3 regions of the Duffyella gerundensis genome follow, and region 3 is predicted to be linked to each of the others. Evidence: riboswitches for the same ligand, from Rfam matches in the RefSeq annotation. Region 3 holds a riboswitch; each other region holds the start of a gene.
What was found. Region 3 has a riboswitch for thiamine pyrophosphate ahead of thiC (phosphomethylpyrimidine synthase ThiC). Riboswitches for the same ligand answer to the same signal wherever they lie in the genome.

Region 1: it holds a riboswitch for thiamine pyrophosphate, as region 3 does, so the genes downstream of both, thiM (hydroxyethylthiazole kinase) here and thiC (phosphomethylpyrimidine synthase ThiC) in region 3, are expected to answer to the same signal.
Region 2: it holds a riboswitch for thiamine pyrophosphate, as region 3 does, so the genes downstream of both, EM595_RS19035 (FAD-dependent oxidoreductase) here and thiC (phosphomethylpyrimidine synthase ThiC) in region 3, are expected to answer to the same signal.

What each region holds. Positions count from the first base shown of each region.
Region 1 is NZ_LN907827.1:2,555,087-2,565,498, forward strand. It holds gene manD (D-mannonate dehydratase ManD) at 1-1,190, shown strand, start outside; gene EM595_RS11875 (Zn-dependent oxidoreductase) at 1,200-2,210, shown strand; gene EM595_RS11880 (MFS transporter) at 2,370-3,653, shown strand; gene EM595_RS11885 (mannitol dehydrogenase family protein) at 3,702-5,165, shown strand; gene EM595_RS11890 (GntR family transcriptional regulator) at 5,282-5,968, shown strand; gene thiD (bifunctional hydroxymethylpyrimidine kinase/phosphomethylpyrimidine kinase) at 5,999-6,799, opposite strand; gene thiM (hydroxyethylthiazole kinase) at 6,796-7,593, opposite strand; TPP riboswitch at 7,627-7,723, opposite strand; gene ahpF (alkyl hydroperoxide reductase subunit F) at 7,834-9,402, opposite strand; gene ahpC (alkyl hydroperoxide reductase subunit C) at 9,528-10,091, opposite strand; gene EM595_RS11915 (GNAT family N-acetyltransferase) at 10,324-10,412, shown strand, end outside.
Region 2 is NZ_LN907828.1:395,538-405,949, reverse strand. It holds gene EM595_RS19070 (CynX/NimT family MFS transporter) at 1-655, shown strand, start outside; gene EM595_RS19065 (ABC transporter substrate-binding protein) at 663-1,592, opposite strand; gene EM595_RS19060 (ABC transporter permease) at 1,612-2,346, opposite strand; gene EM595_RS19055 (ABC transporter ATP-binding protein) at 2,336-3,079, opposite strand; gene EM595_RS19050 (HesA/MoeB/ThiF family protein) at 3,081-4,043, opposite strand; gene EM595_RS19045 (thiazole synthase) at 4,057-4,815, opposite strand; gene thiS (sulfur carrier protein ThiS) at 4,819-5,019, opposite strand; gene EM595_RS19035 (FAD-dependent oxidoreductase) at 5,016-5,948, opposite strand; TPP riboswitch at 6,086-6,207, opposite strand; gene tsgA (MFS transporter TsgA) at 6,319-7,521, opposite strand; gene EM595_RS21210 (hypothetical protein) at 7,989-8,180, shown strand; gene EM595_RS19025 (YdgH/BhsA/McbA family protein) at 8,177-8,386, shown strand; gene EM595_RS19020 (response regulator transcription factor) at 8,684-9,298, shown strand; gene EM595_RS19015 (pirin family protein) at 9,383-10,108, opposite strand; gene EM595_RS19010 (LysR family transcriptional regulator) at 10,231-10,412, shown strand, end outside.
Region 3 is NZ_LN907827.1:3,502,132-3,512,543, reverse strand. It holds gene EM595_RS16060 (aminotransferase-like domain-containing protein) at 1-138, shown strand, start outside; gene thiE (thiamine phosphate synthase) at 335-964, opposite strand; gene thiC (phosphomethylpyrimidine synthase ThiC) at 964-2,865, opposite strand; TPP riboswitch at 2,958-3,056, opposite strand; gene EM595_RS16045 (Rsd/AlgQ family anti-sigma factor) at 3,156-3,662, opposite strand; gene nudC (NAD(+) diphosphatase) at 3,751-4,524, shown strand; gene hemE (uroporphyrinogen decarboxylase) at 4,563-5,630, shown strand; gene nfi (deoxyribonuclease V) at 5,633-6,301, shown strand; gene EM595_RS16025 (YjaG family protein) at 6,353-6,943, shown strand; gene hupA (nucleoid-associated protein HU-alpha) at 7,132-7,404, shown strand; gene EM595_RS16015 (DUF1481 domain-containing protein) at 7,515-8,162, shown strand; gene purD (phosphoribosylamine--glycine ligase) at 8,198-9,478, opposite strand; gene purH (bifunctional phosphoribosylaminoimidazolecarboxamide formyltransferase/IMP cyclohydrolase) at 9,498-10,412, opposite strand, start outside.

The DNA of each region.
Region 1 (10,412 bases), 950 kb from region 3:
TTGTCACCTGTGCGGGCAGAAATTTTGTCACCCTGAAAATCACCACCGATGAGGGTTTAACTGGCGTCGGTGATGCCACGCTCAACGGGCGTGAACTGCCGGTGGCTTCTTACCTGAAAGATCACGTTTGTCCGCAGCTGATCGGCCGCGATGCCCATCAGATCGAAGATATCTGGCAGTTCTTTTATAAAGGCGCCTACTGGCGTCGCGGTCCGGTCACCATGTCGGCTATTTCGGCGGTGGATATGGCACTGTGGGATATCAAAGGCAAAGCCGCCAATATGCCGCTGTACCAGTTGCTGGGTGGCGCTTCGCGCACCGGCGTGATGGTCTATTGCCACACCACCGGCCACAGCATCGACGAAGTGATGGACGATTACGCGAAGCATAAAGAGCTGGGTTTCAAAGCAATTCGCGCCCAGTGCGGCGTGCCAGGGATGAAAACCACCTACGGCATGGCCAAAGGCAAAGGGCTGGCCTATGAGCCCGCCACCAAAGGCAACTGGCCGGAAGAGCAGCTCTGGTCCACGGAAAAATACCTCGATTTTACGCCGAAGCTGTTTGCCGCTATTCGCGATCGTTTCGGCTTTGACGAGCATCTGCTGCATGACATGCACCATCGCCTGACGCCGATCGAAGCAGCGCGTTTTGGCAAGAGCGTCGAAGATTATCGCCTGTTCTGGATGGAAGATCCGACCCCTGCCGAGAATCAGGAGTGCTTCCGCCTGATCCGCCAGCATACGGTGACGCCCATTGCCGTCGGCGAAGTGTTCAACAGCATCTGGGATTGTAAACAGCTGATCGAAGAGCAGCTGATTGACTATATCCGTACCACCATCACCCATGCTGGTGGCATTACCGGCATGCGCCGTATTGCCGATTTTGCCGCGCTTTATCAGGTGCGCACCGGTTCGCACGGGCCGTCCGATCTGTCACCTGCCTGCATGGCCGCCGCGCTGCATTTCGACCTGTGGGTACCTAACTTCGGCGTGCAGGAGTACATGGGCTATTCCGAGCAGATGATGGAACTGTTTGATGCCAGCTGGAGCTTTGATAATGGCTATATGCATCCTGGCAACAAGCCTGGTCTTGGCATCGAGTTCAATGAAAAGCTGGCCGCTAAATATCCCTATGAACCCGCTTATTTGCCGGTCGCTCGCCTGGAAGATGGCACCCTGTGGAACTGGTAAGGAGGCAAAATGAAAAGTGTGGTGATTGAACGTCCCGGCGAACTGCAACTGGCGCAACGCGCCGATCTCCAGCCCGCGCACGGCGAGGTGCGCGTTAAGGTGAAGTTTGCCAGCATCTGTGGATCCGATGTGCATATCTGGCACGGCCACAATCCGTTTGCCAAATATCCACGCGTGATTGGCCATGAGTTTTTTGGCGTGATCGATGCGGTGGGCGACGCGGTTGACAGCCACCGTATCGGCGAGCGCGTGGCGGTGGATCCGGTGGTGAGCTGCGGCCATTGCTATCCCTGCTCGGTGGGCAAGCCCAACGTCTGCAGCACGCTGCAGGTGATCGGCGTGCATCGTGATGGCGGCTTCAGCGACTACGCGGTGGTGCCCGCCGCTAACGCCTATCTGCTGCCGGACAACATTCCTGACCGACTTGCCAGCCTGGTGGAACCTTTCACTATTGCCGCCAACATCACCGCTTATCTGCAACCCCAGCCGCAGGACACCGCGCTGATTTACGGCGCAGGTCCCATGGGACTGACCGCGATTCAGGTGCTGAAAGGCGTTTACGGTGTAAAACGCGTGCTGGTTGTCGATCGCCTGCCGGAACGCCTGCAGCTGGCGATGGAAAACGGCGCCGATCGAACCTTTAATAACGCGGACATCCCACTGGCGGCGCAGCTGGAAGGCGTGCAGCCCACGCTGATTATCGATGCCGCCTGCCATCCTTCAATTATGGCGGAAGCAGCGGCGCTGGCCTCGCCGGCTGCGCGTATCGGCCTGCTCGGCTTTTCCGGCGAGCCATCAACCATTACGCAGCAGAGCCTGACCAGTAAAGAGCTGTCGCTGTTTACCTCGCGGCTCAACAGCAAGCGGTTCCCGCAGGTAATCGGCTGGATGGAGCAGGGGCTGATTCAGCCTGAAAAGCTGGTAACGCACTATTTTCCGCTGCACGACATCGAACAGGCGATGACGCTGTTTGAAAAAGATCCGCGCACCTGCTGCAAGGTGATTTTGCAGATGTCGTAATACTCGCTCAACCCTGGGCAAACAGGCCGAATCGCTTCGGCTCAACACAACAACAAACGCCTCATATTCTTCAGGTTGCGGACCACGCTGGCATCCACGCGCCGGGCGCGTCCGCACGCTGAATAATGAAGGGGTTGAACAGTCGATGACGGAGTTTCTATGTTTAAGAATCTACGCTGGACCCTCGTACTGCTGCTTTTCCTGGTGTACATGATCAACTATCTCGATCGCGTGGCGCTGTCACTGACGGTGCCGATGATCGAGAAAGATCTGCTGCTCAACGCTGAGCAGTTCGGCCTGATCTTTGGCAGCTTCTTCTTCGGCTACGCCATCTTTAACTTTGTTGGCGGCCTGGCGACCGATAAGTTCGGCCCAACGCTGGTGCTCGGCCTGGCGGTGGGGCTGTGGTCGCTGTTCTGCGGCCTGACTGCGGTAGCCACCGGCTTCTGGTCGATGCTGATCCTGCGCGTGCTGTTCGGGATGGCCGAAGGGCCGATCTGCGCCTCGGCGAATAAAGCGATCAACGGCTGGTTTCCGAAGAAACAGGCGGCCACCGCCATGGGGCTGCTCAGTGCCGGTTCGCCTTTGGGTGGCGCTATTGCTGGCCCGATTATCGGCTATCTGGCGCTGGGCTTTGGCTGGCGTCCGGCGTTTGTCATCATCTGCCTGATTGGCGTGGTGTGGATGGCGGCGTGGTTCTTTATTGCCGCCGACAACCCGGCGAAAAGCAAGCGTGTCTCGGCGGAAGAGCGTTCGTTGATTGAACGCCTGAAGGCGGAGCAGCAAACTGCGGCGGAAGAAGCCAGCGAAGCGTCGCACGGTCTCGCGCACTATCTGCGTCAGCCGATCATCCTCGTTACCGCCTTTGCTTTCTTCTGCTACAACTACATTTTGTTCTTCTTCCTGAGCTGGTTCCCGGCCTATCTGGTGCAGGCGCACGGCCTGGATATCAAGGCGATGAGCATCACCACCATGATCCCGTGGATCGTCGGTTTTGTTGGCCTGGCGCTGGGCGGCTGGATTTCCGATAAAATCTTTAACATTACCGGCAAGTTACTGCTTTCCAGAAAAATTGTGCTGGTGTTCTCATTAATGGCGGCGGCGATTTGTGTCGCGCTGGCGGGAACGGTAAAAGAGGTCAACTCTGCGGTTATCATGATGTCGGTGTCGATCTTCTTCCTCTACATCACCGGTGCCATTTACTGGGCGATTATTCAGGACGTGGTGCATAAAAGCCGGGTCGGCAGCATCAGCGGCTTTATTCATCTGGTCGGCAGCCTGTCCGGCATCATCGGCCCGGTAGTCACCGGCTTTATCGTGCATCATACCGGCAAATTCGACAGCGCCTTCGTGCTGGCGGGCGTGGTCGCCGCGGTCGGTGCGCTGCTGGTGCTGTTTGTGATTAAAGAGCCAAAAGCCACGACCAAACCCGTTTCGATTTAACCTGACCCGGGCGCGCCCGTCGCGCCCCTGTTGTAAAAAGGATGAACTATGTTGGCCGTCGATAAGCTCCCCTCTTCCACGCTGTTGCCAGGTTACGATCGTTCCCGCCTGAAAACCCGCATGCTGCACATCGGCTTTGGTGCCTTTCACCGCGCGCATCAGGCGGTCTGCAGCGATAAGCTGGCCAGTGAGCATCACAGCGACTGGGGATACTGCGAAGTAAACCTTAACAGCGGTGAGTTGATCGCCGCACTACGTGAGCAATCCCTGCTGTACAGCGTGACCGAACTGGCCGATGACTCACGCCATACGCGGGTGGTTGGCGTCATTACCGCCGCGCTGCACGGCAAAGGCGACGGCATTGAGACGGTGATTGAGGCGATGTGCCAGCCCGATATCGCTATCGTCTCAATGACGGTAACGGAAAAAGGCTACTGCTATCAGCCAGCAACCGGTCAGCTGAACCTGCAGCATCCCGATATTCAGCATGACCTGGCGCACCCACAGCAGCCGGTTTCCCTGCCCGGCGTGATTCTGGCGGCGATTGCCCGACGCCATGAGCGCGGCCTGCCGCCGTTTAGCGTGATGTCCTGCGACAATATGCCGGAGAATGGCCACGTCACGCGCAACGTAATTCTGCAGCTGGCACAGGCGCAGGATGCGCAGCTGGCGACCTATATCGCCGACGCGCTGACCTTTCCTTCCACTATGGTGGATCGCATCGTGCCTGCCATGACCGATGAGGCGCTGACCTCGCTGAGCGAGACGCTGGGTAGCTACGATCCGGTGGCGGTCTCCTGTGAGCCTTTTTTCCAGTGGGTGATCGAAGACAATTTTGTCAACGGTCGTCCGGCCTGGGAGAAAGCGGGTGCCGAGCTGGTCAGTGACGTGCTGCCGTTTGAAGAGATGAAGCTGCGCATGCTCAACGGCAGCCACTCATTTCTCGCCTACCTCGGCTACCTTGCCGGTTATGAACACATCAGCGACTGCATGGCGGACGGCGATTTCCGCCTGGCGGCGCGTAAGCTGATGCTGGATGAACAGGCACCGACGCTGCGCACGCCGAATGTCGATCTGGTGGCCTACGCGGATTCGCTGCTGGCGCGTTATGAAAATCGCGCCATTAAACACCGCACCGGACAGATTGCCACCGACGGCACGCAGAAGCTGCCGCAGCGCTGGCTGGACAGCATTCGCTGGCACATCACGCAAGGCAGCGCGTATCCGCTGCTGGCGCTCGGCGTGGCAGCGTGGATTCGCTATGTCGGTGCCGTTGACGAACAGGGCAACGCCATTGAGGTGCGTGATGCCATGAAGAGTGAACTGGCAGAGCGCGTGGCGGCCAGTGCAGAAGGCGAAGCGCGGGTCGCAGCGCTGCTGGGCATCGAATCAGTATTTGGTGAGGATTTGCCGCACAACGCCGATTTTGTCGCGCAGGTAAATGATTGTTATCAGCAGCTACTGCGTCAGGGCGCGCGGGCCACGGTGGCGCAGGCGGTGGCAAACGGCTGAAACGGAAAGCGCTGGCGCTGGCGATAAGGGCTGTTTAGACTAGCGGTGCCCGTTTGGGCACCCTTTTTTTATCAAAGCAGGCTCTGTTGCCGCCAGCCACTATAGGGATGTTGCGCATGTCGATTGCCTATACCATTACGGCTTCTGAGCCGGTCAATCAGCAGATCTATCGCTATCTGCGTCAGGAGATTGTCACCTGCATTATTCCTCCCGGTTCGCTACTGTCGGAAAAAGAGGTCTCCGCGCGGTTTGATGTCTCACGTCAGCCGGTGCGGGAAGCCTTTATCAAGCTGGCGGAAGCGGGCCTGGTGCAGGTCCTGCCACAGCGTGGCACCTTTGTGCGTAAAATCTCTGCCCGTCGGGTGGCCGATGGCCGTTTCATTCGCGAAGCGGTGGAAATAGCCGTGGTGCGCCGCGCCGCGCTGGAAGCCACGCCGGTGGCGCTGCTGGCGCTGCAGCAAAATCTTGACCTGCAGGCGCTGGCCGCCCAGCGCAACGACATTCAGGGATTTTTAGCACTGGATGACGCCTTTCACCGTCTGATTGCCGAAAGCATCGATTGCGCGCTCGCCTGGGAAACGGTGGAAAACATCAAAGCCACCATGGATCGCGTGCGTTTCCTGACGCTGAGCAAGGTGTCGCCGCCGGAAAGCCTGATTGAACAGCATCGGGAAATCTACGCGGCAGTTGCGGCGCAGGACGCCGATGCCGCCGAGCTGGCGATGCGTCGCCATTTGCAGGAAATGATCTTTTCCATCACGCCTATCTCCGAACAAAACAGCGAGTGGTTTGAGCAACACTAATCAACGGGAGCCAGTCTGCTCCCGTTTTTTTTACCACCAGCGATGAAAATGGTGCACCGGACCCATACCTTTCCCCACCTCCAGCGTATCCGCCTGCTCCAGTGCGCCTTGTAACCAGGTTTTTGCCGCCTCAACCGTTTCGGCCCAGGTGGCATAGCGCGGGCGCAACGCGGCCAGCGCCGCTGACAGCGAACAGCCGGTGCCGTGCGTATGCCGCGTATTCACCCGCGGCGTGCTGAAGCGCTGTTCGCCATCAGAAGTAAACAGCCAGTCCGGGCTTTCCGCTTCGTGCAGATGGCCGCCCTTCATCAGCACCGCCTGACAGCCCAGCGCCAGCAGCGCGCGCCCCTGCTCACGCATCTCTGCCTCATTGAGTGCCGGATCACAATCAAGCAGCACCGCCGCTTCCGGCAGATTCGGCGTGATCAACGATACCTGAGGCAGCAGGCGCTCACGCAGGCTGGCCACCGCCTGCGGCGCCAGCAGCGCATCGCCGCTTTTCGCCACCATTACGGTATCAAGCACCACCCACGGCAGCGCGGCCTGCGCCAGTTTATCTGCCACCACCTCAATCACCGCCTGCTCGCCCAGCATGCCGATTTTGGCGCTGTCGATGCGCACGTCGCTGAGCACCGAGTCGAGCTGGGCGCCGACAAAAGCGGGATCGATACGATAAAGCGCCTGCACGCCCTGCGTATTCTGCGCCACCAGCGCGGTGATCACGCTGGTGCCGTAAGCACCAAGGGCAGAGAACGCTTTCAAATCGGCCTGAATGCCCGCGCCGCCGCTGGGATCGGTTCCGGCGATGGTCAACGCATTAATCCGCTTCATGGCTGCACCTCCGCGCCCTGCTGCCACAGCGCATCCAGTAACGCCTGCTGAAAGCTGCCCGGCCCGCCAGCGCCTGAAGCAGCAGCCTGCTCGCCCGCGCGTGCCATTAGCTGACAGGCGGTAGCCACCAGCATCAGCCGATCGCCAGACAGCGCGCAAAATGCGGCAACCATCGCCGACAGCGCACAGCCGGTGCCCACCACGCGCGTCAGCAGCAAATCGCCACCCGACACGGCGATCAGGCGCTCGCCATCGGTGACATAATCCGTTTCGCCGGTGACGGCGACAATGGCGCCACTGCGGCTGGCCAGCTGTTTTGCCGCCGTTATCGCCAGATGCGAGTGGTGCAGGCTGTCGACGCCACGCCCTTGCGCATCAATGCCCGCCAGTACGAGGATTTCAGAGGCGTTGCCCCGAATAGCCGCTGGCTGCTGATCCAGCAGTTCACGGCAAAATCCGGTGCGTAAAGGCAGTGTACCGACGGCCACCGGATCCAGCGTCCAGGGCACATTCGCCGCGCGCGCCGCCGCAATGGCTGCACGCATGGCAGGGATACGATCGCGCGTTAAGGTGCCCACGTTGATCAGCAGCGCATCGGCCAGCGGGCTAAAAATAGCGGCCTCTTCGGTATCAATCACCATGGCGGGCGAAGCATTTAAGGCCAGCAGCACATTGGCGGTAAACGCCTGTACGACATCGTTGGTCATGCAGTGCACCAGCGGTGCGCGCTGTTGAAAGTGGGTAAGCGTGGTGGCGACAAACGCGCCGGAGAGGTGTTGCGGTTGATTGGTCATAAAGCTCCCAACCGGCGTCTAAGAAGGCGAATGCGGTCAGGCATTTGACTTCCCTACGCTGGCATTATCCAGGTCAGGTAATACGGGTATTTCTCAGCCTTTATAAAAAAGGGCACCCCGAGTCAGTGTTACGCCATGAGCATAAGGAAGTGGCAGCGCTTAAGCAAGCGGGAGTATTCGGCCATGTGCAAACGCAAAAAACCCGGGACAGGCCCGGGTTTTAGTGATGATGCGTAACGGTTACTGCGCGGGTTTGGTACGGATCAGATGATCAAAGGCACTGAGCGAGGCTTTAGCCCCTTCGCCGCTGGCAATAATGATCTGCTTGTACGGTACCGTGGTGCAGTCACCGGCAGCAAACACGCCTTTTACGCTGGTTTCGCAACGGGCATCAATGATGATTTCGCCCATTTTGGTGCGCTCAACCGTGCCTTCCAGCCAGTTGGTGTTGGGCAGCAGGCCAATCTGCACGAAGATACCTGCCAGTGGCAGCTGATGGCTCTGCTGCGTCACACGATCGACATACTGCAGGCCGGTGACTTTGCTGCCGTCGCCTTTCACTTCAGTGGTCTGCGCGTTGAGGATCACGTCGACGTTATGCAGGCTGCGCAGTTTGTTCTGCAGCACCTGATCGGCGCGCATTTCACCGGCAAACTCCAGCAGCGTCACATGTTCAACGATACCGGCCAGATCGATAGCCGCTTCCACGCCGGAGTTACCGCCGCCAATTACCGCCACGCGCTTACCTTTGAACAGCGGGCCATCGCAGTGTGGGCAATAAGTTACGCCTTTGGTGCGATACTCGTTCTCGCCAGGCACGTTCATGTTACGCCAGCGGGCGCCGGTGGCGATAATCAGGCTGCGCGTTTTCAACACCGCGCCGGTCGCCGTTTCAACCGCATGCAGTCCGCCTTCGGCCGCTGCAGGAATCAGCTTGATGGCGCTTTGTGCATCAATAACGTCGACTTCATAATCATCAACGTGCGCACGCAGTGCACCGGCCAGTTTCGCGCCTTCGGTTTTCTGTACCGAGATGTAGTTTTCGATATCCACGGTGTCCAGCACCTGGCCACCAAAACGCTCGCCCATCAGGCCGGTACGAATACCTTTACGCGCCGAGTAAATCGCCGCCGCTGCACCCGCCGGGCCACTGCCGACAATCAGCACTTCATAGGCTTCACGCTGGTTCAGCGCTTCCGCCGCACGCTTGTCGGCGTTGGTGTCGACCTTGCTGACGATTTCAGCCAGGCTCAGGCGGCCCTGACCAAACTCTTTGCCGTTCAGGAACACGGCTGGCACGCCCATGATATTGCGTTCCTGAATCTCATTCTGGAACACGCCGCCATCGATCGCCGTGTGCGAGATACGCGGGTTGATCACCGCCATCAGGTTCAGCGCCTGCACCACGTCCGGGCAGTTATGGCAGGAGAGCGAATAATAGGTTTCGAAGTGGAAATCGCCTTCCAGCGCGGCAACCTGATCCAACAGCTCCTGCGCTTCTTTCGAAGGATGCCCACCGGTTTGCAGCAGCGCCAAAACCAGTGAGGTAAATTCATGACCCATTGGCGAACCGGCGAAACGCGGCCCGGTCTCTTTGCCTGGGTTGGTAATTAAAAATGAAGGCTTACGTACTGGCTTATCGTTCTCTTCGCGGAAAGAGACTTTGTCTGACAGTCCGGCGATATCTACCAGCAGATCCCTGATTTCAGCCGATTTTGCACCGTCATCCAGCGTAGCGATCAACTCAACAGGTTTCGATAATTTCTCAAGATAGGCTTTGAGTTGGGTTTTCAGATTATTGTCGAGCATAGTGAGTTCCTGGTCTGGTAAATACATCGGGTGCTAAAAAGCACCCGATGAGAGAGATACGGTTCACCTGTCAGGCAGCCAGTGACTGCCTGAGTGACGTATAACGTTTAAAGCCGTGAGGCGAGTTAGATTTTGCCAACCAGATCCAACGATGGAGACAGAGTGGCTTCGCCCTCTTTCCATTTGGCCGGGCAAACTTCGCCTGGGTGTGAAGCAACGTACTGTGCCGCTTTCACTTTACGCAGCAGGTCAGAGGCGTCACGGCCAATGCCTTCAGCGGTGATTTCGATCGCCTGGATGATGCCTTCCGGGTCAACGATGAAGGTACCACGGTCAGCAAGGCCTTCCGCTTCACGCAGGATTTCAAAGTTACGAGACAGCTGCGCGGTTGGATCGCCGATCATTGCGTATTCGATTTTGCCGATGGTGTCTGAGCTACCGTGCCATGCTTTATGGGTAAAGTGGGTGTCGGTAGAAACAGAGTAGATATCCACGCCCAGTTTCTGGAACTCAGCGTAATGGTCGGCAACGTCGCCCAGTTCGGTTGGGCAAACAAAGGTAAAGTCAGCCGGGTAGAAGAAGAACACGCTCCATTTACCCTCGACATTTTTTTCGGTGACTTCGATGAACTCGCCATTTTTAAACGCGGTGTTTTTGAATGGCTTAATTTTGGTATTGATAATAGACATCTGACGTCCTCCGTTAAAAGATGTGATGCACGTTACAGAAAAACCCTGTTCGATGCTAATAAGCAGCCCATATCAATTCGATAAACAAAAGCTAACAAGCTATGTGGACGGCGCATGGCGCTGGCTCAGAGCGAGTCGAAAATGGCCCGGGCAGGTTGCCGCTTTCCATTCGATTTTATCACAGGCCTTTTAACTGCCAGGCTTGTGGCCTGTCAATGTTTTGGAGCATAACGTGCAAATTAGACCTTTTTGTGAAGCTGACCGCCCTTTTTTACGCACGCTGTTTCTGGCATCGCGCAAGGCGAACTGGCACTGGCTGGA
Region 2 (10,412 bases), on a different replicon from region 3:
CGTGGCGCTGTTCGCCTGGCGCCCGCTGCTGGCGCGGGCCGCCGTTCCGCGCGCGCAGGCATCCGCGCCCACCCCTGCGGGGCTATCGCCGTGGCGTTCATGGCTTGGCTGGCAGGTTTCGCTGTTCATGGGATTGCAATCGCTGGTGTTTTACACCCTGATCGCCTGGTTCACGCCGTATGCGCAGTCCAATGGTTTTAGCCAGGTCAGCGCCGGATGGCTGCTGTTTCTCTATCAGATTGTGGCGGTGGCCGCTAACCTTGCCTGCATGAGCGCCATCAGGCGCTTGCGCGATCAGCGTCTGCTGGGCTTTATCGCCTCGCTGGCAATTTTTAGCGGTGTTGCTGGCCTGTTGCTGTTCCCCGCACTGGCCGCGCTGTGGCTGATCGTCGCCGGTCTTGGCGCGGGCGCGTCAATGGTGCTGTCGCTTTCGCTGTTTTCGCTGCGCACCGCTCATCCGCATCAGGCCTCACATCTTTCTGGCATGGCGCAGTGCGTCGGCTACAGCCTCGCCGCGCTGGGACCGCTGTTTTTCGGTATGCTGCATCAGCAATTGCACAGTTGGTCACTGCCGCTGCTGGCGCTGGTGGGCATGAGCCTGCTGCAAATGATGCTGGCGCCGCTGGTGGGCGCCAGTCGTCAGATCGGCAGCTAGCCCGATGTTACGGCGCCGCGAGTGAATATCGGGAAAGCGGCGCCACCTGCGTGATCAGCTTGTTGGCCAGCATGTAATCGGCAAAGCGTTGATAACGTGTGGCATCAAACGCGCCCGCATCGCTGGCAAAATAAGGTAATGTCGCCAGCCACGCCTGATGGTTTAACGGCGTGTTTAGCTCAGGATAGGCTTTGATAAAGGCGAACCATACCTGCTGCGGATGCGCGCGTAACCAGGCGACACCGGCATTTAACCCTCGCAAAAATGCAGGAATGCGTTTGTCACTGGCCGCGGTTTTTTGATTCGCTAAAATAATCAGCTCATCCCACGCGGGTACGCCGTGTTCCTCGGGCTTGAACGTTATCGGCGTGACACCTTTATCCTGCAATTCCAGCTGCTCATAGTTGCGATAAATGGTCATTGCGCCATCGATGCGCTTGCTCAGCAATGCGCTCACGGCAGACATATTCAGGTTAACCAGCTTCACGGAATCGGGGTTGACGCCTGCCGAGGTGAGCATGGTGCGAACGGTTACATCCTCAAAACCCGGAATGGCGTAGCCCAGCGTTTTACCGGCGAAGTCGCTCAGCGAATGAATATGGCTGTCCAGCGTGGTCAGGGTGTTTAACGGCTGATTAATCAGCGTGCCAACCCTGATGACCGGCACCGCTTTCTCCACCAGCGTATAGAGCTGCGGCTGATAGCTCAGCGCCAGATCTGCCTGGCCCGCCGCCAACAACAGCGGCACGGCGGCGGAATCCGCTGGCGCAATCATCTCAACATCCAGCCCTTCGCGCGCAAAAGCCCCGCTTTGCCTGGCGGCAAAAATGGCGGCGTGGTTGGGATTAACAAACCAGTCGAGCAAGAGGCGCACGCGTTCTGCGGCACTCACCGACAGCGAACAACCCAACAGCAGAGCAACGGCAAAAAAGCGCATAGTTTTCAAGGTGACATCCTCAGGATTGCCAGAGATATTTACGCCGCAACAGCGTCACAATAGCTGAGAGCAACAGTGTGATCATTAACAGCAGGGTTAGCGCAGCAAAGCTCAACGCCGTTTCCAGCCGCGCATTGGACTGCATCATCAAATAGCCCAATCCTTCGCTGGCGCCGACCCATTCCCCCATTACTACGCCAATCGGCGCGAGTATCATCGCCATGTGCAGCCCGGTAAAAAAACCGGGCAGTGCGGCGGGCCAGTAGAGATGGCGGAAACGGTAAAACCGTGATGGCGACAGGGTTTGCGCCAGCTCCAGCCAGCCCGGCGGCGTACGACACAATCCTTCGAACAGCGACAAGCAAAGTGGAAAAAACAGGATCAGCGCTGCCACCGCGACCTTGGAAGCGATGCCGTAGCCAAGCCACAGCACCAGCAGCGGCGCGAGGGCAAAGATCGGAATCGCCTGGCTGGCGGTAATGAGCGGAAAAAGCAGCCGCCGCAGACGCTGACTGCTGGCCATCGCAATGGCCGCCAGCGTGCCGCTGCCGATGCCCACCAACAGGGCCAGCAGAATTTCAGTCAGCGTATAAAACAGATGATGTGCCAGCAGCGCCCGATGCTGCACCAGCGCGACCAGCACCGCCTGCGGCGCAGGCAGCAGAAACGTCGGAACGCCAGCCGCGCGGGCAGCCTGCCAGGCGCAGCCAATCACCACCAGCAGCCAGAGCAGGCTGTAAAATTTATCTCTCATCGCGGCTTAACCGGCTGAACAGCCTGCCCTGCTGATGCAGCACGCCCGCATCACTGACCTCGCGCGGCGGCGCGGCCTCTGGCGCACCAAAAGGTTCGTAGCGCAGCGGATTGCCGGTGAGCACGCCAATATCATCCGCCATACGGCACGCCTCCAGCGGATCGTGGGTGACCAGCAGTACGGTTTTATCCCTGAGCAGGTTGGCGGTAAGCGTTTGCAGGCTGAGCTTGGTTAGCACATCGAGCGTGGCAAAAGGCTCGTCCATTAACACCACCGGACGCTGTGGATAGAGAGTGCGCGCCAGTGCTACCCGTTGCCGCATGCCGCCCGACAGCGCAGCGGGTTTTGCCTCGGCCAGTCCGCCCAGACCAACCTGTTCCAACAGCTCATCGGCCCGGCCACCGTCTGCTTTTTCTCCGTTGAGACGGGCCGCAAGCATCACGTTTTCTCGTGCGGTAAGCCAGGGATAGAGTAAATCCTGTTGTCCCATCCAGCTGATCCTGCCGGGCAGCGGCAAGCCATCGCTGCTCGTCACGTCACCGGCCGCGGGCAGTAGCAGGCCGGCGATCAATCTCAGCAGCGTGCTTTTACCACTGCCGCTGCGGCCCAGCAGCGCGGTGGTTTTGCCACCGCGCAACGATAACGAGAGCTGCTGACAGACCGGCTGGTTGCCCCAGCTAAACGACAGCGCATTCACCGTAATGGCCGGTGCGGAAACGACTGGATTGCGCATCTCAGTAATTCGCCGCCAGCAGCGCGAGTCGGAAGAGACCACGCTGCTGTAGCTGTTGCGCCGCCTGTCCTGCACGCAAACCGCTGGCGCAGACCAGCACGATGCGCCGATCGGCTGGCGGTTGCCAGCCAGCTATATCCGCAGGTGGGATGCGCTGGGCATGCGCGCTAACGCTGTGCGGTGCTTCGCTGCTGCTGCGCAGATCGACCACACAATCATCGTCGCACAGCAGCTGACGATCGATGAAAGGAAGAAGATTGACAGGCTCTTCTGCGCCATCAAAGCGGAAGCTATTAAAGTGCCAGCGGCTAAAGTCGCATTGGGTCACGCTACCCAGCGGCGAAGGCTGATGCGCCAGCAGCACGCTCAACGCCATCTGCGCCTGAATCGCGCCCAGCGCGGCGACCGCGGGTCCCATCACGCCTGCGGTATTACAGTTTGCCGCCGTGCTCGGCAGCTGAGGAAACAGCGCGCGATAGCCAGGCGCGCCGCCGCAAAAGCCGCCAACATAACCCTGACGGCCCAGCACTGAGGCGCTGATCAGCGGCAGCGCAAGGCGCTGGCAGGCATCCGACAGTAGCCAAGTTGTGGCAAAGTTGTCGGCGGCGTCGATCACCAAATCAACCTGCTCAAGCGCGCGATCTACGCCGCTGGCGGTGAGCATCGCAGTATGCGCCTCAACCCGGCAATCGGGGTTAAGCCGCGCCAGCGCCTGCTGTGCACAGTGAACCTTTAGCGCGCCGATATCCTGCATGCCGAACAGCGTTTGACGATGCAGATTGTGCAGCGCCACCCGATCGCCATCGTAAATATGCAGTGTGCCGACGCCCGCGCCTGCCAGCAGAGGCAGCAGCGTGGCGCTCAGTCCACCGGCGCCGATTACCGCGACACGCGCCTGCGCCAGACGTTGCTGCCCCACGTCGCCGACTTCCGGCAGCATGGTTTGACGTTGATAACGATCCATTTTTCCTCGCTTGTTAACTGAACTCGGCCAGGCCAAAGATCGGCGTGGAGGCCGCGGCCATGTCGCGCTGCTCCATTAATCCTGCGGCGTAAGCCTGTTCTCCGGCGCGAATAGCGGCGGCAAACGCCGCGGCCATCCTTACCGGATCTCGTGCTTTCGCTACCGCGGTATTAAGCAGAATGCCATCAAAGCCCATCTCCATCGCCTGCGCGGCCTGGCTTGGCGCGCCGATGCCCGCATCCACGATCAGTGGAATGCCTTTGAACCACGCGCGCATGGCGCGCAGTCCGTGCGGATTACGCAATCCCTGCCCTGAGCCAATCGGTGCCCCCCAGGGCATCAGCAGCTCACAACCCGCCTCAATCAGCTTGTCGCCGACGATCAGATCCTCAGTGGTATAGGGAAACACCTGAAAGCCCTCGGCACAGAGAATGCGAGCGGCTTCAACCAGCGCAAAAGGATCGGGCTGCAGCGTGTCGGCATGGCCGATTACCTCCAGCTTGATCCAACGCGTGTTAAACAGCTCGCGCGCCATGTGTGCGGTGGTTACCGCTTCTTTCACCGTATGGCAGCCTGCGGTATTGGGCAGCACGCGCTTATTGAGCTGCGTCAGCAGATCGCGGAATGCTGCGCCTTCGCTGCCTTCACGGCGCAGGCTGACGGTGATTATGTCGCTTTCTGCGGCGGTAATGGCCTGCTGGAGCACGTCGGGTGAAGGATAACCGGCGGTGCCGATCAGGAAGCGTGACTGCGGCGTAAAGTCATAGAACATGGTTCAGCCTCCCTGCATCGGCGACAGCACTTCCAGCCGCATGCCGTCGCCAAGTGGCTGCGTTTCATAATGCGTGCGCGGCACAAACTCGCCGTCAATCGCGCTGGCCACGCAGGCGGGATCGAGCTGCTGTTCGTGCAACAGTGCCGCCAGCGTGCTGCTGCGGGTGGTGATGGTGCGCCCATTGAGGATGAGGGTGATCATGAATGCGACTCCTGTTTCAGTTGTTGCATCAGTTTTTCGGCCATGACTGGCGCCAGCAAAAAGCCGTGACGATACATGCCGTTGAGATAGAACCTGCCGTCCTGATAATGAATTTCAGGCACGTTATTGCTGAAGGCGGGACGCAGACCTGTGCCGCTTTCCAGCACGCGCGCTTCGGCCAGCGCTGGGTGAATCGTCCAGGCGGCGCTGAGCAATTCCATCATGGCGCGAGCGCTGATCGGGCTGCTGTCGTGGCTTTCGACCATGGTTGCGCCGAGCATGAAACGGCCCTCGTCACGCGGCACCAGATAACAGGGGAAACGGGGATGTAACAGGCGGATTGGCCGGGTAAATTGCACGTCGCGGCTCTGCAGGATCAACATTTCACCGCGTACGGCACGCAGCGAGAGCAAGGCTTGCGCGGCGTGAATGCCCCGGCAGTCGATGACCTTGCCAACCGGCTGCCCGCGGTGAAAATCTACGCCGCGCTGCGTCAGGGTTTCACGCAGCTGTTGCATCGCCTGCCGCGGATCGAGGTGCGCTTCATCAGCAAAAAACAAGCCGCGGGCAAAACGATTTTCCAGCTGCGGTTCCAGCGTGGCCGGTTCCACCCACTGATGAGCCTGCGTCATATCGGCGAAACGGATAAGCTCCTGGCGATCGCGCGGAGCAGCGAGCACCAACGTGCCATGATGCGTAACGCCGCTGACCCGCTGAGCCCACCAGCCCGCCGCGCGCTGGCCCCATTCGGTCACCTGCGCAGGCGCGCTTTCGCCTTCACACCAGGGCGCCAGCATGCCGCCCGCCCAGTGCGATGCCGCAAGCCGTGTCTCATCGGTAATAATCTCAACCGATTCGCCCTGCTCTGCCAGCAATGTGGCCACGCACAGTCCGGCAACGCCGCTGCCCAGCACTGACCACCGGCTCATTGCGGCTTGTCCAACAAGAAAAATAGGGAAGTAAAAAACAGCGTCACTTTGGCCTCTCAGCGTAACTGAGACCCGTGATACAAGAAGGGGAAAATGCGCGGACGGATGAATACAGCCCTTGCGGCAAGCCGCTGAAAAGCATCAGCGGCCCGTCTTCCTACGCCAGTATCAACTGGGTCAGGTTCTAAGGGTCGCTACGCCGCGAATCGCTCGCTAGTAGCCTCTCAGTCTCTTTGGCGAGACTCCCCTGACGGCTCTATTTGTAGGTTACGCGGCGGGTTGACGTCAAGCCCTGTAGGAAAATTCTGCTGCAATAAAAAAAGCCCTCGCTCAGCGAGGGCTTCCAATGCGCAACGTGTTCAGGCAGAAATCAGTGCCCGATGCTGCTGCCCTGCACCGCAGGTGTTTTGCTTTTCAACAGCGTGGTCAGCGCGCTGATAACAAAAACATAGGCATACAGACCATTCAGGAACCACAACGTTTTTTCCACGCCGATGGAACCGACCATCGGACCGGTCACCACGAAGGTCAGCATGGTGCCTACCGTGCCGCAGGTCAGAATGAAGTTTACCAGGCTCGGTGAAGCGGAACGCACCTGCAAGGTACCTAGCGTGATCAGCGTGGTGTAGATACCACTGGAGATAAAGCCAGCGGCGATCAGCGCATAGTTGGCGACTTCAAAATTGTCCGAGGTGATGGAAAGATAGATCAGCAGGCTGCTCAGCGCAGTCTGCGGGATCAGCACCACAATCGGGCGCAGGTATTTCAGGATCACGCTAAAGCACCACATGCCGACCATATAGGCAGTCCAGAAATGTCCTACGGTGGCACCGGCATCGGCAATCGTCACATTAAAGCGCTCCATCACCGACTGCGGAATCCATGCCATCAGGCCAAGCTGGCCGAGAATATAGGCAAATGCCGCGGTGGAGATCAGGTAAACGCCCGGCCCCCATTTTTCGCCGCGGGTCACGCCGGTAGTCGCTGCTGCTGCCACCGCAGGTTTTTTCACCGCGGCTGCAAAATTAGCCACCAGCGACAGCAGAATAATGACCACGCCCATGGCGATAATGGCCGCATAAATCCACTGCCACGGCTGGTTGCGTACCAGAATATAGCCCGCCAGCATCGGAAACAACGTACCGGCCATGCTGAAGAACGAGTCGGTCAACAACAGTCGCGACGCACGCATACGCCCTTCGTACATATTGGCAATCAGCGAGGTGCCCACCGACATGGTGATGCCGCTGCTGACGCCCAGCAATAGCATGCCAAAAGAGAAACGCGTCAGATCGTGATCGGCAAACAGCAACCAGAGTGCCAGCAGCAGCAGCACGCCCATAAAAATGAACTGTTTCTTCGCGCCGGTCTTTTTGAGCAGGAAAATATTGGCCGTGGTGGCCAGCAGGATACCGCTGTTCAGCCAGGTGAATATCATTCCCATTTCAGCCGCAGGCAGGCCAAAGTATTTTGCCAGGTCACCGAGCACAACGCCCGTCACGATGACGGTTGCCCCGGTAAAGCCATAGCAGAGAAAGCATATAATCAGCACCGGGTTAATTCTTTTAAACATATGCCACCTGTAAGTATTGAGCATGTGATGAACCGCAAAGGTCGGCAATTGACCTGAGTTATTCGCCCTGGTAAGAGAATTTTGGGTTGATGAATATATATCAAAAACAACGTTGTCCCTAATAAGGATGCGTCAACAATGCAACTTCCTGAGCCAGATCGCTTTCTGCTTTTTGTTGCAGCGCGTTGCATTCATAACGTGATCAAAATCCCATTTCTACACGTACGCTGCTGTATAATCACGCGCCCTCAAAATCAAATTTCAGCCAAATACAACGCCGTTGCGCATGGCTAGTCGGGTTGAATATTCTTCCTCGTTTACCGCACTTTTCTCTGGCTACTGATTACTGGGCCAAACCTAACAGAGAGAAGAGATTCGCTATCCCGGCGCCAGGCTCCATTTGTTCACCGCTGCATGATTACTATCCCTCTGCTCAAAGCGAGACCACGTGAGACCCAGGATAGCCTTTGATTAACCCCCTTTCTGGCGGCAGTGCTACCGACAGCGCTTCATATTCTGCTACGGAAATAAACATCAATTTATTTGAAAGACTTGAGCAAGATAATGGCCTTTCAAGCGTCAGGCATCGCGCCTATGATAGTTTCCATCGAGGCACAACAGCCTCAAAATTAAAAAATAACCTTGGGAATTCATCATGAAAAACATCAAAAAAATTGCAGCAGTTATCGTACTTTCTTTCGCATCAGCCAGCACCTTTGCTGCTTCACTGAGTGTTACTGCCCCTACGCTTGACGATGCAGAAGCGAAAATTGCTGCGCAGGCACAGGAAATGGGCGCCAGCTACAAAGTGACCAGCGCCTATTTTCAGAATGGCGTTTACATGACTGCCACGCTGACTAAATAACATCCTCTTTAAAAAAACAGCGTAGCCTCAGGCACGCTGTTTTTTTATTACCTGCCTCCTCTGCTTCCCGTGTCTTCTGCTTTAGCGCTCCATGCTTCCTTTCTCCCGTCGCGGGCGATAATCTGAAATCCCGATCTCTCCTGCTTTGCAGTCGATACGACAGATGATAATGATTTGTATTGTGTTAATATCAAAACCCCGTTTTAAAATGATGTAAACAATGACGAACCTGCAGATCTTATGGTCGCCATTCCGCAGCGCAAACACGATCGCTGGCAGCAGTCACAGAGGCTGATTATGGAACGAATCGTATATGTTGTTGATGATGATAACGCGGTCAGAAAATCGATCGTCAGGTTGCTTCAGTCGGAAGGTTATAGCGCAATGGATTTTGCATCGGCCACGGCATTTATGTCGCATACGTTTTGCGACGCGCCAGGCTGCCTCATTCTCGATATGAATATGCCGGTTGCTGATGGTTTCGACGTCGTTGGCGCCCTCAAGCAAAGTGGCCGTGTACTGCCGATCATTTTTCTCACCGGTTACGGCACCATTCCCCTCTCCGTTCGGGCGATGAAAGCGGGCGCGCACGAATTTTTAACTAAGCCGGTCGCGTCTGATGTGCTTTTGCAAGCCGTTGAGGGTGCGCTTCAGCTTGCCACGCGCAATTCCAGTCATTGCCTGGAGAGCCACCAACTCCAGCAGCGTTTTCTTAGTTTGACCCGCCGCGAGCAGGAAGTGCTATGGCTGACTATTCGCGGATTACTGAACAAACAGATGGCGGCGGAATTGGGCGTCAGTGAGATTACCGTTAAAGTGCATCGTCGTCGGGTAATGGAAAAAATGCAGGTGCGTTCGCTGGCCGATCTGGTGCGCGCCGCAGAACGGTTACAGCCGACCGAAACCGCCTGAGACATAACACAAAAAAAAGAGGATGCCCTCGAGCATCCTCTTTTTGTTTAGCCAGCCACAATCGTTCACTGTAATCAGCCACGCTTAGCGGGTGGGATGATTAACTTCCACAGGCCGCAAATCGAAAAACAGCACTTCCGCATTATCGCCCTGACTAAATGTCAGCGCATGTTCTTCACGAACGCGCGCACCATCACCAGCGGCGAACGGCAAACCGTTAATCACCACGCTGCCACGGGCAACGTGAATATAACCATAGCGGCCTTCATCGATCTCAATCGTATCCTGCTCATCGCCATCAAACAGACCGGCATAAATTTTCACATCCTGACGGATATGCAGGGCGTGTTCAGCGCCGTCCGGCGAGATGATCAACCGCAGCTTGCCGCGTTTTTCAGCATCCGGGACTGAGATTTGCTGATATCCCGGTTCGCCATTTTTCTCAGCCGGCACCACCCAGATTTGCAGAAAATGCACGCCATCGGTGGTGGAATGATTATATTCACTGTGCGTCACGCCCGACCCGGCACTCATCAACTGAACGTCACCGGGGACAATCACTGAACCCGTGCCCATCGAATCCTTATGTGCCAGCTCGCCCTGCAACACGTAGGAGATAATTTCCATGTTGCTGTGTGGGTGCGCACCGAAACCGCGACCGGCGGCGACACGATCGTCATTGATCACCAGCAGATCGGAGAAGCCAACCTGAGCCGGATCGCGATAGCCAGCAAAAGAGAAAGTATGACGTGAATGCAACCAGCCGTGATCGCCGGTACCACGTTGTGCAGATAATCTTTGCTCGATCATGATGCTTTCCTTAATGGTGTGAGGAAGTGCGTTTACGCTTCCGATGCATAAAGATTACCCGTAAACTCATTCCCTCAACAATGCCCTGACGCGGCAATCAGTGTCACAATTTGGTGGACAATATGCAGATTGAAGATCTTCGCATTTTTCTCGCAGTAGTGAATGCTGGAAGCTTTACCGCTGCGGCGGAACAGCTGCTGTTATCCAAACAATATGTCAGTCGCCGTATGGCGGCGCTTGAGGCTTCACTCGGTGCGCGGTTGGTCAGCCGTAATACGCGCAAGCTGTCGATAACCGATTCAGG
Region 3 (10,412 bases):
CGTAACTGCCTGCGCCTTAATTTTGCGTTACCGATGGATCATCGAGCCGAGCAGGCGCTGGCTGTTCTGGGTGCCGCCGTGGAGCACGCGATGGCAGCCTGTGCCGTAGATGCATTGCCGGCATTATCGACAGAATAGCGGTGGGAAGGCAGGGCCAGAGAGGAGAAACAACTGGCCCTGGTCAAACAGGCTTGTTCGACAGGCGCACTGTAATCGTCAGAGATACGGCGTTCGAGCAGTAAACCTTGCTGCTACGAGGCGTGTCGAAAAATACCGCGCCTCGTGACAGCTGCTAACAGGCAGAGCACGAGGCGCGTTCCGTTCTTGCTATATCTCAGCGTTGATCCGGTTCCGCCAGTGCCAGCAGTTCGGCGGTGGCCAGACGCCAGTCAGCGGCCTGCGTGATGGCACTGACGACGGCAATGCTGCCCACCCCGGTCGCCAATACCTCCGGCGCGCGCGCCAGTGATATTCCGCCGATCGCCACCGTTGGCATCTCTCCCAGCCGAGCCAGATGGCGCTGCAGCTCGCTAATGCCTTGCGGCGCTGAGGGCATCGCTTTAGTTTGGGTAGGAAAAATATGCCCTAACGCAATGTAAGACGGACGCAGCGCCAGCGCACGATCCAGCTCAGCATCATCATGCGTGGAGATCCCGAGCCGCAAACCGGCCTGCTGAATGGCTTGCAGGTCGGCAACCTCAAGATCCTCCTGACCAAGATGAACGCCATAAGCTTGATGCTCGATCGCCAGCTGCCAGTAATCATTGATGAACAGGCGGGCTGCATATTTTTTGCCCAGCGCAATAGCGGCAACGATTGCAGGCTCAACGTCGATCGACGAACGATCCTTGATGCGTAGCTGGATCGTTCGTACGCCAGCTGAAAGCAGGCGCTCGATCCACTCAACGCTATCCACAACCGGATAGAGGCCGAGGCGCGGCGCGGTAGCAGGGAAGGGTAGCATCACAGTTTCTCCTCGTTAATCGCGCCCACTGGCGGGTGAATGTCATCACCGCGCGGCATTATGCCAACATCAATCGGCTGGGCGGCTGCCTGTTTCGCCGCATAGTCACGCACTTCCTGCGTAATTTTCATTGAGCAGAATTTGGGGCCGCACATAGAACAGAAGTGCGCGACTTTGTTCGATTCCTGCGGCAGCGTTTCATCGTGATAAGCACGCGCGGTATGCGGATCAAGCGCAAGATTGAACTGATCTTCCCAACGGAATTCAAAGCGTGCCTTCGACATCGCATTGTCGCGGATCTGCGCGCCGGGATGCCCTTTAGCCAGATCGGCAGCGTGCGCGGCGATCTTGTAAGTAATCAAACCCTGTTTCACATCTTCTTTGTTGGGCAGGCCGAGGTGCTCTTTTGGCGTCACGTAGCAGAGCATCGCGCAGCCGAACCAGCCAATCATCGCCGCGCCAATGCCTGAGGTGAAGTGATCATAGCCGGGCGCAATATCCGTGGTCAGCGGGCCCAGCGTATAAAAGGGGGCCTCGTGGCAATGTTCCAGCTGCTCGGTCATATTACGACGGATCATGTGCATTGGAATATGTCCCGGGCCTTCAATCATCACCTGCACATCATATTCCCAGGCGATACGGGTTAGCTCGCCCAACGTCCGCAACTCGGCAAACTGCGCTTCATCATTGGCATCCTGAATCGAGCCGGGGCGCAGCCCGTCGCCGAGCGAAAGCGAGATATCGTACGCGGCACAGATTTCACAGATGTCGCGAAAATGTTGATAAAGAAAACTTTCCTGATGATGAGACAGGCACCATTTCGCCATAATTGAGCCGCCACGTGAAACGATACCGGTAAGCCGTTTTGCGGTCATCGGCACATAGCGCAGCAGCACGCCAGCGTGAATAGTGAAATAGTCGACGCCTTGTTCAGCCTGTTCCAGTAGCGTATCGCGAAAAATCGCCCAGTTAAGGTTTTCCGCTATGCCATGCACTTTTTCCAGCGCCTGATAAATCGGCACGGTACCGATCGGCACCGGGCTGTTGCGTAAAATCCATTCGCGCGTTTCATGAATATAACGGCCGGTGGAGAGATCCATCACCGTATCGGCCCCCCAGCGCGTTGACCAGACCAGCTTCTCCACCTCCTCTTCAATGGAAGAGGTCACCGCAGAGTTACCGATGTTGGCGTTGATTTTCACCAGAAAATTACGGCCAATGATCATCGGCTCTGATTCCGGATGGTTAATGTTGGCCGGAATAATCGCCCGGCCGGCGGCAACTTCCTGACGTACAAATTCGGCGGTAATATTTTCCGGCAATTCGGCACCAAAGGCGTTGCCTGCATGCTGCTGGCGCAGCACATCACCGCGAATACGTTCGCGGCCCATGTTTTCGCGCAGGGCGATAAACTCCATTTCCGGGGTGATGGTGCCCTGGCGCGCATAGTGAAGCTGGGTAACACACTTGCCTGCTTTGGCTCTGCGTGGCTGCGGCAGATGCTCAAAGCGCAGATGATCGAGCCCTTCATCGGCCAGACGTTGCTGCGTGTAACCCGAGCTGAGCTGACTAATGGTTTCACTGTCGTCACGTTGAGCTATCCAACCGTCACGTATGCGCGGCAGACCGCGGCGCACATCAATCTCCGCCAGTGGATCGCCATAGGGCCCGGCAGTATCGTAAACAGGAATGGCTTCGTTGGCTTCATAGCGCGGCGTCGCGCTGTCGCCGCTGATTAAGGTAGGACTGACCTGAATTTCGCGCAAAGGTACGCGAATATCGGGTTGGCTACCGATCAGCCAGATGCGGCGAGAATTAGGAAAAGCGGTGCCCTGCAGGGAGTCAATAAACTGCTGAGCATGCGCGCGTTGTTCACGGCGATTGGATGGTGTAACAGACATAGCAAGGTTCCATTTCAGATGAGGAATTTGCTTGTCCGGAGTTCGGAAGGAGTAACAGACGATGTCTGTACAGACGGCACAATGCCGTTCTGAGTAGATTTACTCTTGTTCCCTTCGCAGGTTCTAACCTGATCAGGTTCCGCGGATCCCGAATAAACGGTCTCAGCCCTAAGGCACTCCGACAAGAAGAAGCAATGGCGATGCTCAGCCATCACGGCGCAACCACAGTTGCGTGGTACAAAAAAGCCCCATTAGCATAATGAGGCCATTTTCAAACTACAAGATCAACCTTATGCCGGGCGCGCGATAACTTCGTCGTTAGCCACAGGCGCATGAACAAGATTGGTCTCAGACGCTAACTGAATCAGCGTATCTTCCAGCGTAAAACGAGCTTCGAGGATTTCGCCAACTTCAGACAGTGCCTGTTGGAAAGCGATGTAGTTATCATCATCGATGGCATTTTCAAGATGCGTATCGTAAATCGCCATCAGACGTTCAGTATTCAGCTGCAGCGCCGGGTAGATTTGCGCGGCGGCGTTAAGAGGGCTGGTGCCTTCAACGTCATCAATAATGCGCTCATATACGCTGAAATGGCCGGTCGACAGATAATCGACTAAATTTTGGCAAAAATTATCCAGCGCTTTTTCATCCAGTACGGTCAGCGGCGATTTGCCAGGCTTGATCCCTACCGTTTGGTAATACGTAACGAGGAGCTGGCGGCGAGCATTCAGCCAAAAATCTACCAGTTCGTTACTTCCACCTACGCGCTCTGTCAGGAGATTTAACTGGTTGAGCATAATTGACTCCGTGTGAGTTATAGTTTCAATGCATTTGGTCCTGCAACTTCTTCAGAGTGCCAGTAAAAGCGAAGGATAACCATTATTTATGCAACATGAGATCTCAAGCGTAGACGCAGGCTGGTGGATTGTCAGCCATGAAAACAAACTTTGGTTACCTGATGGCGAATTACCGTACGGATCGGCGGAAAAATTTGCTCTGGTCGGCGCACAGGCGATGCCAGTAGGCGAATGGCAGGGCGAAACGGTGTGGCTAATTCGTGAAAACCGCGACGAGCACATGATGTCGGTCAGGCAGCTAATCGATCTGGATGTGGGACTGTTCCAGCTGGCCGGGCGCGGAGTGCAGCTGGCGGAGTTTTATCGCTCACATCGCTGGTGTGGTTACTGCGGTCATGAAATGAATCTCAGCACCCGCGAGTTTGCGGCACTCTGTCCGCATTGCCGCCAGCGCTACTATCCGCAGATTGCGCCCTGCATTATCGTGGCGATCCGCCGCGGCGATCGCATTCTGCTGGCGCATCACGCCCGCCATCGCAGCAATATTTATACCGTGCTTGCCGGATTTGTCGAAGTCGGGGAGACCCTGGAGCAGACGGTGGCGCGCGAAGTGATGGAAGAGAGCAACGTGAAGGTGAAAAACGTACGTTATGTCACGTCACAACCCTGGCCTTTCCCGCAGTCATTGATGGTGGCCTTTATGGCGGACTACGACAGCGGCGATCTGCAGCCCGATAAAAAAGAGTTACTGGATGCCGACTGGTTCCGTTATGACCAGCTGCCGTTGTTGCCGCCAGCAGGCACCGTCGCGCGTCGGCTCATTGAAGATACCGTTGCCCTGTGCCGCGCAGAAGCAGAATGAATGCTACACTGCGCGCCTGTTTTTAAGAGATTTTAGCCATGAGTGAATTGAAGAACGATCGTTATCTGCGCGCCTTGTTGCGCCAGCCTGTAGACGTCACGCCGGTCTGGATGATGCGCCAGGCAGGCCGCTATTTGCCGGAGTATAAAGCGACGCGCGCCATCGCAGGCGATTTTATGTCGCTGTGTAAAAATGCCGAACTCGCCTGTGAGGTGACGCTGCAGCCGCTGCGGCGTTATCCGCTGGACGCCGCGATTCTGTTCTCCGATATCCTGACGATTCCGGATGCCATGGGATTAGGGCTCTATTTTGAGGCAGGTGAAGGCCCGCGTTTCTCCTCTCCGATTACCTGTCGTGCCGACGTTGATAAACTGCCGATTCCCGATCCTGAACAGGAACTGGGCTACGTCATGAATGCCGTGCGCACCATTCGCAAAAATCTGCAGGGCGAGGTGCCGCTGATTGGCTTTTCCGGCAGCCCGTGGACGTTGGCTACCTATATGGTGGAAGGCGGGAGCAGCAAGGCGTTTACCAAACTCAAGAAAATGATGTATGCCGAGCCGACCACGCTGCACGCGATGCTCGACAAGCTGGCTGACAGCGTCACCCTTTACCTCAACGCGCAGATCCGCGCTGGCGCCCAGTCGGTGATGATTTTCGATACCTGGGGCGGCGTGCTCACCGGCCGTGACTACCTTGAGTTCTCACTGCATTACATGCACAAAATTGTCGATGGTCTGCAACGCGAAAATGAGGGGCGCCGTGTGCCCGTCACGCTGTTCACCAAAGGTGGTAATCAATGGCTGGAAGCGATGGCAGCCACCGGCTGTGATGCGCTGGGGCTGGACTGGACGATGGATATTGCTGATGCGCGCCGCCGCGTAGGCGACAAGGTTGCGCTGCAGGGCAATATGGATCCTTCTATGCTTTATGCACCGCCTGCACGGATTGAGCAGGAAGTGGAAACTATTTTGCAGGGATTTGGCAACGGCAACGGGCATGTCTTTAACCTGGGCCATGGTATTCATCAGGATGTACCACCAGAACATGCCGGCGTTTTTGTCGAGGCAGTGCATAAGCTGTCGCGAAAATATCATCAGGAGTAACCGTGGATATACAGGCTTTACGCGCCGAACAAATTGAACGTGCTGCGCAGGTTGTGCGGCATGATGACTTTGAGGTTATGCCACCCCGTTTAATCGGCGGTGCCGACGTTGGTTTTGAAGAGGGAGGCGACGTGACGCGCGCCGCGCTGGTGCTGCTGGAGTATCCCTCAATGAAGCTGGTGGCGCACACGGTGGCGCGCGTAGCCACAACGATGCCCTACATTCCTGGCTTCCTCTCGTTCCGCGAATATCCGGCCTTACTGGCAGCATGGCAGCAGCTCGATCAGCATCCGGATCTGCTGTTTGTAGATGGCCATGGCATTTCCCATCCGCGTCGACTCGGGGTTGCCAGCCATTTTGGTCTGATGGTGGATGTCCCGACCATTGGCGTGGCGAAGCGTCGGTTATGCGGTAAGTTTGCTGACCTGTCGGAAGAGCCTGGCGCTCGCCAGCCGCTGATGGACAAAGGTGAGCAGCTGGCCTGGGTATGGCGCAGCAAAAAGCGCTGCAATCCACTGTTTGTCTCGACCGGCCATCGCGTTAGCACCGATACCGCGCTGGAGTGGGTTGAACGCTGCATGGGCGGATATCGCCTGCCCGAACCGACGCGCTGGGCAGATGCGGTGGCGTCACGTCGACCGGCCTTTGTTCGCTGGCAACAGCAGCCTTAATGCCGCTTTTGCTGTACACTGCCGGCAGAAAAATCACCAAGAGATTGCCCCATGTTACGTAACCCAATTCATCTGCGGCTGGAGAAGTTAGAAAGCTGGCAGCATATGACGTTTATGGCCTGTTTGTGTGAACGTATGTATCCCAACTACTGGGCGTTTCATCAGCAGACCGGTTTTGCCGATGCTCAGCTTTATCGTCGTCTGCTCGATCTGGTGTGGGAGTCATTGACGGTAAAAGATGCCAAAATCAATTTCGACAGCCAGCTGGAGAAATTCGAAGAGGCGATCCCCAACGGCGATGATTTCGATGTGTATGGCGTTTATCCCGCTATCGATGCCTGTGTTGCTCTGAGTGAAACGGTGCATGCGCTGCTGAGTGGCGACACGCTGGATCGGGCGATCGAAGTCAGCGAGACCTCAATCACTACCGTGGCGATGCTGGAAATGACCCAATCCGGACAGGAAATGTCCGATGATGAGTTAAAAGATAATCAAGGCGTCATCGACGAATGGGACGCGCAATGGGAGATATTTCGCCTGCTTGCCGCCTGTGAAGAACGCGACGTGGAATTGATAAAAGGATTACGTTCAGACCTGCGGGAAGACGGATTCAGCAACATCGGTATAAAAATTCAGCAGTAAGGCGATAAAACGTGACTCCAGGCCTGATTTGTCGCGCCTAAAGGCTTCACATTCGCCCCCCGTCTGGTCTACATTTGGGGGGCTGAAAAATGTGGCTATCGGTGCGCGCAGGCTGAAGAGTGCCAGCCGTTGGCTTTTCCCTCGCACTTGATGCTTAGCAAGCGATAAATACACTGTAAGGATAACTTATGAACAAGACTCAACTGATCGATGTAATTGCAGACAAAGCGGATCTGTCAAAAGCCCAGGCTAAAGCAGCTCTGGAATCCACTTTGGCAGCGATTACTGAGTCTCTTAAAGATGGTGATGCTGTACAACTGGTTGGTTTTGGTACTTTTAAGGTTAACCATCGTGCTGAGCGTACTGGCCGCAACCCGCAGACTGGCAATGAAATCAAAATTGCTGCTGCAAACGTACCAGCGTTCGTATCTGGTAAAGCACTGAAAGACGCTGTTAAGTAAGTTTTGTAGTAGTAAAAGGTTTAAACAGAGGGGCTTAAAAGCCCTTTTGTTTTCTCCTCCTGATAAACCTGATTCCTTATATCCAGCATCGCTCTCGTCCGCGGGACCCTATGAAAATCCTCACCCTCATATTGAGCGTTCTGCTTGTTGGCTGCAGCTCTCACTCTTCTCTTCCCGATTTTACGGCCAGCGGCTATCTTGCCGATCGCGGTGTTGTCCGCATCTGGCGCAAAAACAGCGATCGTGACAGCGTACACATGATGACTGTCTTTACCCCATTTAGCGGTGGAACGGCAGACGTGACGCATTACAACTGGGTGGACGGAAAGCTGATGAGCATTGCGCGCCAGGTAAAAGGCGATCAGCCGGATGATGTGACGTTGCGCTTTAACGCCGAGGGTAAGCTGAGCTTTATGCAGCGCCAGCTAGCGGGGCAGCGGCAAGCGGTCAGTGACGAAACGGTGGCGCTCTATCAGTTCGATGCTGGTCGGATGCGCGATATCAGTGACGCACTGCTGGCAGGCCGGATTATGTTGCATCAGGGACACTGGCTGGGCGATGGCCGTGTACAAAGCTGTGAAGGGACTATTTTAACGCCGGACTTCGATGCCGCAACGCGCCAGCGTATCAGCCAGATGTGGATGCGTGACAAACAGGCGACGATGCTAGCGTGGCTGGAAGGACCAGATGGCAATGAATTGTTGTTGCAGGGGCAGGCCGATGATTGCCAGTGGCAACCGCGAGAGGCAACCTTTTAACAGCAGGGACACCGTGTGCCCCTGCCGAATACAAGCTACTTACGATCGATTGCGCGCCAGCCGATATCGCTGCGGCTGAAGCTGCCGGTCCATGAAATGTCTTTCACCAGTTCGCGAGCACGCTGCTGCGCATCGGCAACATCGTCACCTAACGCCGTGACGCACAAGACGCGCCCGCCATTGGTAACCACCACATCGCCCTGCATTTTGGTGCCGGCATGAAACACTTTGCGGTCGTCTGGCTGTTCCAGAGGCAGGCCATGAATCTGCAGACCGGTCTGATAATCGCCGGGATAGCCGCCTGCGGCCAGCACGATGCCCAATGCCGGACGCGGATCCCATTGTGAATCCTGCTGATCCAGCGTGCCTTCGCAGCCCGCCAAGCACAGCTCAACCAGATCCGACTGCATACGCAACATAATGGGCTGCGTTTCCGGATCGCCAAAGCGGCAGTTAAACTCAATGACTTTGGGTTGCCCCTCATCATCGATCATCAGGCCCGCATAGAGAAAGCCGGTATAGACGTTGCCTTCGGCTGCCATGCCGCGCACCGTTGGCCAGATAACCTGATCCATTACGCGTTGATGAATCTCATCAGTGACGACCGGAGCAGGTGAATAGGCGCCCATGCCGCCGGTATTAGGGCCGGTATCACCATCGCCTACGCGTTTATGATCCTGGCTGGTGGCCATTGGCAGAACGTTTTCGCCATCCACCATAACGATAAAGCTGGCTTCTTCGCCGGTCAGAAACTCTTCAATCACGATGCGATGGCCCGCATTGCCAAAAGCATTGCCCGCCAGCATATCTTCTACGGCAGCTTCCGCTTCCTCCAGCGTCATCGCCACAATCACGCCTTTGCCCGCCGCGAGACCATCGGCCTTTATCACAATCGGCGCGCCTTTTTCCCGCAGATAAGCCAGGGCAGGTTCAACCGCAGTGAAGTTCTGGTATTCCGCGCTGGGAATGTGATGGCGTGCCAGAAAGTCTTTGGTAAAGGCTTTCGATCCCTCTAGCTGTGCAGCGGCCTGCGTGGGGCCAAAAATTTTCAGACCGGCAGTGCGAAAGGCGTCAACTACGCCAATCACCAGCGGGGCTTCCGGACCCACAATCGTTAAGTCGATATTTTCGCTCTGTGCGAATCGCAGCAGGCCATGAATATCGGTTGGGCTGATATCCACATTTTGCAGCGCAGGTTCCAGCGCCGTACCGGCATTACCGGGCGCGACATAAACGGTTGTCGCCAGCGGCGACTGAGCCGCCTTCCATGCCAGCGCGTGTTCACGTCCGCCGTTGCCAATGACCAGAATTTTCATCGTTCGGTTCTCCTGCTGATTAATGACGGAAGTGACGCATATCGGTGAAGATCATCGCGATGCCGTGTTCGTTGGCAGCGGCAATGATCTCTTCATCGCGGATTGAACCGCCAGGCTGGATCACACAGGTGATACCCACGGCGGCGGCGGCATCAATACCATCGCGGAACGGGAAGAAGGCGTCAGATGCCATCGCCGAACCTTTTACCTCCAGCCCCTCATCGCCGGCTTTGATACCGGCAATTTTAGCCGAGTACACGCGGCTCATCTGACCGGCACCAATGCCGATGGTCATCTTATCGCGCGCGTAAACAATCGCGTTGGATTTAACGAATTTGGCCACTTTCCAGCAGAACAGCGCATCACGCAGTTCCTGCTCGGTGGGCTGACGCTGGCTAACCACGCGCAGCTGGCTCTCATCCACCATGCCAAGATCGCGATCCTGAACCAGCAGACCGCCGTTGACGCGTTTGAAATCGAGGCCATGCTGGCGCGCCTGCCACTGACCGCAAATCAGAACGCGAACGTTCTGCTTGGTGGCGGTAATGGCTAAAGCAGCTTCACTGGCCGCTGGCACAATGATCACTTCAACGAACTGACGGCTAACAATTGCCTGGGCTGTTGCTTCATCCAGCTCGCGGTTGAACGCGATAATGCCGCCAAAGGCTGAAGTAGGATCGGTTTTCCATGCACGCTCATAGGCATTGAGCAGACTCTCGCCGATGGCTACGCCGCAGGGGTTAGCGTGTTTAACGATAACGCAGGCGGGCTCATCAAATTCTTTCACACATTCAAGAGCAGCATCGGTGTCAGCAATGTTGTTATAAGAGAGCGCCTTGCCCTGAACCTGACGTGCGGTAGCCACTGAGGCTTCCGTGACGTTCTCTTCTATATAGAAGGCCGCGTCCTGATGGCTGTTCTCACCGTAACGCAT